One region of the Roseateles flavus genome, then DNA from elsewhere that is predicted to be linked to it. Evidence: predicted binding sites of a transcription regulator. Region 1 holds the regulator's gene; the other holds the start of a gene.
The links. Region 1 encodes FliA, which starts transcription of late flagellar genes. Its sites were predicted from a motif close to CTAAAGTTTNNNNNNNNNNNGCCGNTA; they were not measured.
Positions count from the first base shown of each region.

Region 2: a site for FliA is predicted at 2,175-2,201, ahead of ABDJ40_RS17735 (putative motility protein). Genes of this name have one in related genera too.

Region 1 covers NZ_JBDPZC010000009.1:144,400-148,809, forward strand. Annotated here, with positions in the region: gene ABDJ40_RS18590 (GGDEF domain-containing protein) at 1-75, shown strand, start outside; gene ABDJ40_RS18595 (methyl-accepting chemotaxis protein) at 106-1,464, opposite strand; gene ABDJ40_RS18600 (RNA polymerase sigma factor FliA) at 1,509-2,222, opposite strand; gene ABDJ40_RS18605 (MinD/ParA family ATP-binding protein) at 2,240-3,049, opposite strand; gene flhF (flagellar biosynthesis GTPase FlhF) at 3,087-4,410, opposite strand, start outside.
Region 2 covers NZ_JBDPZC010000008.1:229,296-233,705, reverse strand. Annotated here, with positions in the region: gene ABDJ40_RS17745 (hypothetical protein) at 1-607, opposite strand, end outside; gene ABDJ40_RS17740 (hypothetical protein) at 645-1,853, shown strand; gene ABDJ40_RS17735 (putative motility protein) at 1,951-2,166, opposite strand; gene ABDJ40_RS17730 (rhodanese-like domain-containing protein) at 2,276-2,680, opposite strand; gene ftrA (transcriptional regulator FtrA) at 2,776-3,804, shown strand; gene ABDJ40_RS17720 (GntR family transcriptional regulator) at 3,962-4,315, shown strand; gene ABDJ40_RS17715 (ABC transporter ATP-binding protein) at 4,312-4,410, shown strand, end outside.

The DNA of each region.
Region 1 (4,410 bases):
GCCCTGGACCGCGCCGACGAAGGCCTTTACGAGGCCAAGCGTACCGGGAAGAACCGCGCCTGCATCGTCGAGTGAGCCAGGGTGCCCGGGCTCGCGGGCGCGGGCTCAGAAGCTGAAGGCCAGGCGCAGGCCGCCCCAGTGCCGGCCCTGCACCCAGATGGGCGCCGAGGCTTCCTTGAGCAGCACGAAGCGGCCCCCGCCCATGTCGCGCCGGTAGGTTTGCAGCAGGAAGGGCCGCTCGTTGCGCGCCGAGGCCAGGCCCGTGCGGTCATTGAAGATGCGGCGATAACGGCTGTGGGCCGTGTTCCAGACCACATCGCCGGGCCGCTGAGGCTGGCAGTACTGGCGGTTGTGGGTCGAGACATAGCCGTTGCGGTCCACGGCGATGCAGTAGACGACCTTGTCCGAGAGCTTCAGCTGCCGCTCCTGCACCTGCGGGAAGAGCTGGTCGGCCAGCTCGCAGAAGCGCGCGAGGTGCTGCTGAGGATTGCTGCCCGGCACGGGCTGGTAGTGTTCGTCGAAGAGGTCCTGCAGGCTGATGCGCCCCTGCTTCACCGCCGTTTCCAGCAGCTGACCGATCTCCTGCGCGGCCTGCTGGGCACCCTCGATGTAGAGCGCGTCGTCCACGCGCACGCCGGAGGAGGCGATGCGCTCGATCAGGTCCTCGGACAGGCGCAGGAATCGGTCACTGCAGGCGAAGGCGGACTCCAGGTGCCGCAGGGCCAGGGCCACCTCGCCGCCCAGCTCGGCGGCGCGTTCCGCGAGGGCGGCGGTGGTCTGCTGGCTCTGGTCGGCAGCCTGGGCGATGCGCAGCACGTCGGCATGCACGGTGCCGAAGGCGGCATGGATGCTGCTCTGCTCGTGGGCCTGCCGACCTTCGCTGCTGAGCTCGCGGCTGAAGGTGTCGATGCGGGCATCCAGGGCGCCGACCGTGCCCATGATGGACTTGGAGCTCTGCTCGACCTGGGCGGCCAGGTCCTTGACGGCATCGGCCACCACGCCGAAGCCGCGGCCGGCCTCGCCCGCCCGCTTGGCCTCCACCGAGGCGTTGAAGGCCACCAGGCGGGTCTGCAGGGCGATGCGGGTGATTTCAGAGGCGGCATCCGAGACCTGGCGCAGCGTCTGCACGATGCCTCCCACTTCGGCGCCGATGTTCTGCAAGGCCAGGCGGGCCTGCGCCACGGCCTCGATGGATTCCGCCGTGGCCAGGGCGATGCCCTGCTGGGCCTGCTGGACCAGCTGCAATTCGTGGCCCAGGGCCTGCATGGCCTCGCGCTGGGCGACGACCACCTTCTGCGTGTCTTCCAGAGCGCCGCGCACCTCGGCGGCATCGCGCCCGAGGCTGGACACCGGCTGGGCCAGCGAGCGCACCAGCGCCTGCGCGTCTGCAGTCTTGCCAGCCGGCTCGGCGGCTTGAGGGGTTTGCGCCGGCTCTCGCGAGCCGGTCTGCCACCAGGACTTCATGCGGACTCCTCTCCAGGCCGGACCCGGCCGTCTGGGGAGAAGTTTTACCAGTCGCGCAGCTTTACGCGCAAGCGGGCGATGGCCTGACTGTGCAGTTGGCAGACCCGGGATTCGGTCACTTTGAGCACCGCCGCGATTTCCTTGAGGTTCATGTCGTGCTCGTAGTACATGCTCATCACGTACTGCTCGCGCTCGGGCAGGTTCTTGATGGCGGCGACCAGGGCCTCGCGCATGCGATGGTCCTGCAGCTGCGCCATGGGGTTGTTGCTCTCGTCGACCACGTGACGATCGAGGTAGTCATCACTCCCCTCCTCGCCACTCATGTCCTCCAGGTAAACCAGCTGGGTGCCGCGCACTTTGGACAGCATGTCCTGGTAGTCGCCCAGACTGAGGCCCATCTCGGCAGCGATCTCGGATTCATGCGGCGCACGGCCCAGCCGCTGTTCCAGCTTGTGAACCGCCGTCTCGATGGAGCGCTGCTGGCGGCGCGTGCCGCGGCTCATCCAGTCACCGCCGCGCAGCTCGTCCAGCATGGCGCCGCGGATGCGCTGGGTGGCGAAAGTCTCGAACTGCACGCCCTGCGCGGAATCGAACCGCGACAGCGCATCGGTGAGCCCGATCAGGCCCACCTGGATCAGGTCGTCCAGTTCCACATTGGCCGGCAGCTTGGCGATCATCTGGTGAGCCAGGCGTCGAACCAGACCGCTGTACTGCTGGATCAGCGCAGAGTTGTCGAGGCGGCCTTTGGCGGTATACATCTTCAGCTCCTGCAACATCAGTTGGCGGCCACCGCCGGCCGCGCCGGACGGAGATTCACCAGGGGCCGCAGCGGGCGGGCCTGCTGGGCCGCATCCGGCGCCAGGCCCTGGGGCACGACCGCCAGGAGCTCGCGGGCCAGGTGTCGCACTTCGGGCGACAGCGGGGCCGTGGGCGGCGTGCGGGGATCCATGCAGGCCCAGTCACGCAGCACGGCGCCCAGGAAGCCATCGCCGCAGCTGCTGATCTGCTGGGCAATGCGCTCCGCCAGGCGCAGCTGCGGGTGGCAGGCCATCAAGAGGCTGTAGACCATGATGCCGGCGCGCTGGCTGAGCCACTTCATGCCGGCATAGGCCTGGGTGACGCTGCGGGCGTCGGTGTCGGCCAGCAGCACCGGGCGCAGCTCGCGGGAATTGAGCACGCGGGCCAGCTCGGCGGCCGGGGCGTGCAGGATCATCACGTCGGCCTGGGGCGCCGCCTCGCTGAGGGCCTGCAGGAATTCGGCAGCGGACCCGTTGGCATTGATGTAGCGCAGCGGCAGGCCGCGCGCGGCCAGGTAGCTCACCTGGCGAGACAGCCGTTCCACACAGGCCGAGAGGTCCACCGCGGCCATCTCCGTGGCCGCCGGAGACAGCTCGCCTGCATCGACCACCAGGGTCTGCAGGCCCATCTCGGAAAAGGCGGCGCACAGGCCTTCCAGCAGCACGCCGGAGTCCAGCACCTCGGGGTTGCTCACCACAGGGATGAAGCGAACGCGTGAGGCGGCAAAGAGCTTGCGAAGGCCATCGGCCTGGTCTTGCGGGGTCTTGCTGAAGGGTGGCTCGCGCATGGGGTGGTCTCGATGGGTTCGATGACTCTGGGGCGGGTCAGTGCACGCCCGGGGCCGTGGACTGCACGGCGGCCAGCGCGGGGCCTCCGGCAAAGATCAGGTTCACATCGGCGCTGTCCATGCGCCAAGCGGCGTGGGCCTGGCTGCGCAGCGCGCGCTGCACCAGGGCCGTCGCCGACAGGCGATGCCAATCTTCCGGCACCCGCTGCCCGTTGGCAACGCCAATAATGCGCAAACGATGGCGAATCATGGTGTCCAGCGCGGGCGCCAGCTTCACGGCTTCGTCGATCTTGGACAGCACCACGCCCTGGCAGGTCTGGGCGCGCCAGGCGCCGGCCACGTCCTCGATGGTCTCGCCCTGCTGGGCGGCATTGACCACCAGGATGCGGCGGATGCTCGGGTGGGCCAGCATCTCCAGCAGCTCGTGGGTGCGGCTGTCGCGCTGGGCCATGCCGGCGGTATCGATCAGCACCATCTTCTTGGCCGACAGCAGCTCCAGCAGGTCTTCCAGCGAAGCGCGGTCGTGCGCCGTGTGCACGGGCACGCCCAGGATGCGGCCATAGGCGCGCAGCTGCTCGTGGGCGCCGACGCGGTAGGCATCCAGCGTGATCAGGCCCAGCTGCGAGGCGCCATGGCGGGTCGCGAAGGCGGCGGCGATCTTGGCCGTGGTGGTGGTCTTGCCCACACCGGTGGAGCCGATCAGGGCGAAGACACCGCCCTGCTCCTCCAGCGGCAGGTTGGTCTCGTCGGTGATCAGGTTGCGGGCCAGCACCTGCGCGGCCCACTGGGTTTCATCGGCGCCTTCCTTGCCCTCCAGATGCGCAGGGCAGCCCTCGACCAGCTTGCGCACCAGGGCGGGCGAGAAGCCCACGTCCAGCAGGCGCTGCGTCAGGCGGGCCTGCACGGGCTGGCGCTGCAGCTTCTCCATGAAGGCCAGGGCGCCGAAGCGCTCCTCGATCAGGCCCTTCATCGAGCGCAGCTCATTCATCATGTCCTGCTGGTCGCGGCGGGCGGTGCCGGGCATGTCGGAGAGCTGGGGCATGGGGCGCTGCTCGGCAGAGATGCGGATCTCGTCGCGCAGCACGGGCGGGTTGCGGCGCGGCGGCTCGGCCACGGGCGCTGCCGGGGTGTCCAGGCGGCGGGCGTTGAGGGTCTGCATGGCGGACTGCGCGCGTTGCTGGCGGGCGGCGGCCATGGTGGCCAGGCTTTCGGCGGCGGGCAGCTCGGGTGCCGCAGCGGGCAGGTCCATGGGATCGGGCTGACCGTTGAGCTCGGCCTGGCGGCGCTTGAGCATGCGCTCGCGGACATAGTCCTGGAAGCTCAGGGTGCTCATGGCCAGGGTCTGCACGTCCTCGTCCACG
Region 2 (4,410 bases), on a different contig from region 1:
GCGTCGCCAGCGGACGCGGCGCGCGCTGGCCGGCACCGCCGTGGGCGCTGGTGACGGCGTCGATCAGGCTCCAGTGCGGCGGGGCATCGCGCAGCACCTGCAGGGCGTCTTCCACAAGACCGCGACGCGGCGCGGCCAGGCCGGCCAGGTTGTGGACCGCGAGCGCGAAGTGATGCTCCTCATGCGTGCGGTTCTTGGCGAAGGCGATGCGCAGGGCCGCGGCCCGCCAACGCTCGCCGCCCGCAGCGCCAAACACCTCGTAGGGGCGCCCCTGCGGCGTGCTGAAGCGCCAGCCCGTCAACTCGGGCACGAGCAGGGGGTCGCGGTTGTGCAGCCAGCTGTCGTCTTCATGGCGTGCATCAGCCACGGCCACGTCAGTGAAACCATGCTCATGCAGGCGGTCGATCAGGTGCTCCACCAGCAGGGCCTCAGTGCCGGCATGCGGCGCCTGCTCGCAGGCGTCGAGGTCGGGCTTGATCACCACCGGGCCACGCAGGCCCGCCAGGCTGTCCCAGAAGCCGCAGAGGGCCAGCAGCTCATCCAGCAGCGTCGGGCCTGATGCGCCGGCGCGCTGGTGGACCCACACGGTGTGCGCAGGGTCAATCATGCCGGGGCGGCGTGCCATGGAATGATAATAACGCGGCATGAGAGCCTACCCCTACCGATTCCATGTCGCGCTGGATGGCAATGGCCTCAACGGCCTGGAGGGCCTGGCCGGCGTGTGCCAATTCCTCTTCGACCCCGCCGACAATGCCTATGCCTGGAAGATCGCCTACTTCGACGGCATCGCCGGCGGACATGCGATCAGCCTGAACCCGGGAGGCTCGCTGGGCTTCCTGGGCAACACGGGCCAGCATCTGCTGATCTACGACGGCACGGACTCCCGCGAGCTGGCTCGCCAGAGCACGCTCAGCTACGAGAGCACCGACACCTCGCTGCGCGGCAGCACCCATGCCGTGTGGCTGAGCGAGCATGAGTTCATCACCGCGATCGGTGATCACTTCTACCGCTTCGACGCACGCCGTCTCGCCGAGGGCGTGAAGCTCGGGCCCCACGGCGTGAAGCTGCCGCATGCGCTGAAGCGCAGCGCCTCCGGCCGCTACCTGGTGTACGGCTCCATGGACCATCCCAGGCTGGGCGAGGCCCGCGAGGTCGGCATCTACGACCTGCAGACCGGCGAGGCCCGCCGCGTGGAGCTGCCTGCCACTTGCTGGCATGTGGCGGCGGATCCCGCGCGGGACCTCTTCTATGCGCTGAGCTTCCGCGTGCTGCCGCAGGAGGGGCGCGACTGGCATGAATGGGCGATGGCCTTCCTCAAGGAATACGCCTTCGAGATCGACGCCGCCAGCGGCCGGGTGCTCCGCCACTGGGCCGCGGGGCGCGAGGTCCCGGCCCACATCAACAGCGACGTGGTGCTGTCCGACGGCGAGCTGATCTTCTGCAATGGCGCCAGCCAGAGCATCGTCATGATCGAGCGCGAACGCCTGGCGGGCTGGCGCATGATCGACGAGCGCCCTGACCTGGCGACGGTGCTCGGCCAGCGCAAGGCCGTCGGCACCCAGATTGCCGATGCCCTCAGCCGCGGCAATGTGCTGCACGAGACGCGGCACTTCCTGTCGGCCCTGCGCATCTCGCGCTGGGCGGTGCTGGACTCGGTCTATGCCTGCCAGCTCTCCGCAGACCAAAGCCTGCTGTTCACCGCCAATCGCGGGCTCAACCACATCACGGTTTACGACTATCCCGCCAACACCCTGCGCCTGCGTGTGGCCATGCCAGCGCTGCAGGATTTCGTGCCGGTGTCACCGGGCGGGGATCCGCGGCTGGGGTTCCATCATGGGGCCCTGGCGGGCTGAGCCGCGTTCAGCTCCCCTTCAGAGGGCTGGCCGCGCCGCCGGTCGAAGCACTGGTCAGGCCGCCGAAGGGCGCAACGGCCCGCTCAGGCGCAGGCGCTCAGGCGTAGGTGTTGAGATGTCGCCCCAGAGAGCCTTCGGTGGCCAGGGCAGGCGCCTGCGGCAAGGCGGCGAGCAAGGCCGCGGCGCCGGCTTCCTGGGCGTCCAGGGCCTTTCGCAGCACCAGCAGGCCGGCGCTGTGACCAACCGTGCCTGGGGTGCCGCTGGAGACATGGCTGACCGCGGCGTCGACGCTGGGAGCGCTGGTGATGTCCATGGTGGCTCTATCGGCCAGGCCGGCGCGAACTTGAGGACGAATTTCGGGCGATCACAGCACGCCCGTCACCAGCGCCACTTCGACGGCCGGCGACAGGCAGGCCAGGCGATCAATCCGGATTCTCGCCGGTAGCCAGCGCGAAGCCCTCGTCGATCCAGCCGGTGAGGCCACCCGCCATGATCTTGACGGGACGTCCGAGCCTGGCCAGCCGCAGGGCGCCGCGCGCGGCGCCATTGCAATGCGGGCCCGCACAGTACGTCACGAACAGAGTGTTCGCCGGCCATTGCGCCAGCTTGCCCTGCACGAGCTTGCCGTGGGGCAGGTTGAGGGCGCCAGGCACGTGCCCCTTGGCATACATCGCGGGTGATCGCACGTCGAGCAGCACGAAATCGGCGCCGGCCTGCAGGCCTTCGTGCACGTCCCAGCAGTCGGTCTCGAACGTGAATTCCGCGGCGAAATGGGCTTCGGCCAGGGCGGGGGGCGCGGCAGGAACTGCGGTGACTTCGGTGGGCATGTCTTGCTCCGTTGTGAAGGAGTCGCCATCGTGTCCAAGGCGGTGCGGTGCCACAATTGGCGCAAAAGACACTTATCGTCAATTTCTCGCCAGCCATGCACGCCCTGCACGAATCAGCCTCCGGCGAGTTGACCGGCCCCTTGGTGGTGGCACTGGCCCACGACGGCCTTTGCACCTTCGAGTTCGCCATCGTTGCCGAGGTGTTCGGGCTGTCCAGGCCAGAAATGGGTCGAAGCTGGTACCGGTACGCGACCGCGGCCGTGGAGCCCGGGCCCCTTCGTGCCCATGGTGGCCTGACCTTCACGGCGTCCGGCGGCATCGAGCTGCTGGATCAGGCCGACCTGATCGTGGCCGCAGGCTGGAAGGGGGCCGGCGTCCCGGTGCCTGCCGAGCTGGCCGCACGGCTGCGCAGCGCCTGGGAGCGCGGCGCTCGCCTCGCCTCCATCTGCTCCGGGGCGTTCGTCCTCGCCGCGACGGACCTGCTCAATGGCCGCCGGGCTGCCACCCACTGGCGCTATGCCGACCAGTTGGCCGCGTGCCACCCCGAGATCGAAGTGGATGCCGATGTGCTCTATGTCGAGGAGGACCGGATCTACACCTCGGCGGGCAGCGCCGCGGGCATCGACCTCATGCTGCACATCATTCGCCAGGACCACGGCGCCGAGGCCGCGAACTGCGTCGCCCGCCGGCTGGTCATGCCACCGCACCGCAGCGGCGGGCAGGCGCAGTTCATCGAGCGGGCGGTCCCGCCGGATCGAGGCCACCGGCTGACCGAGGCCCTCGACCGGATCCGGTCCGAGCTGAGCGCCGACTGGACGGTGGAACGGATGGCCGCGTTGGTGGCCATGAGCCCCCGCACCTTCCTGAGGCGCTTCGTCGAGGCCACCGCCCTGAGCCCGGGACAATGGCTGATCGAGCAGCGCGTCGTGCAGGCCCAGCGCTTGCTGGAGCGCACGGCGCTGTCCGTGGAGCAAGTGGCGGCCGAGGTGGGATTTGGCAGCGTTCAGGGGCTGCGGCACCACTTCCGCGAGCGCCTGACCCTCTCGCCTCGGGACTACAGAAAAGCCTTCGCATCCGGCGCCAGACCAGCGCCCGAGGCCTCCGGGCGGCGCGCGGGTCCTTGACCGGGAGGTCGGCGGCGCGCGGCACCGACACCGCCCCACCCCATGCAGTTCATCCCGCCCCCACTGCAGTCTGTCGCCCCCCGCTAGGTCCCCCCGGCCCGCATTGTTATGGTGTGCTACATCAGCAACACACCGCAGGCTCCTGGCCTGAAGCGACATGCAAAGCTGGAACGACAACGCGCCGATCTACCAGCAGCTGGCCGACCGACTGGCCAGTCAGCTGCTGGATGGCAATCCGCCCGAGGGAGAGGCCCTGCCCTCGGTCCGCCTGCTGGCCACCCAATACCTGATCAACCCACTGACGGTCAGCCGCGCGCTGCAGTCGCTGGCGGACAACGGCCTGGTTGAAAGCCGCCGTGGCCTGGGCATGTATGTGCGGCCCGGCGCCCGCCAGCGCCTGCTGGAAAGTGAGCGGGAGCAGTTCCTGAGCAAGGAATGGCCACTGCTGCGAGAAAAGCTCAAGCGCCTGGGGCTCAGCGCCCAGGATCTGCAATGGGAGGACCTGCAATGAACGCAAACAACAACACCGAAGCCCTGGTCAGCGCCCGTGACTTCACGCTGCGCTACGGCCGCAAGGTCGCCTGCGACCACCTCAGCTTCCAGATC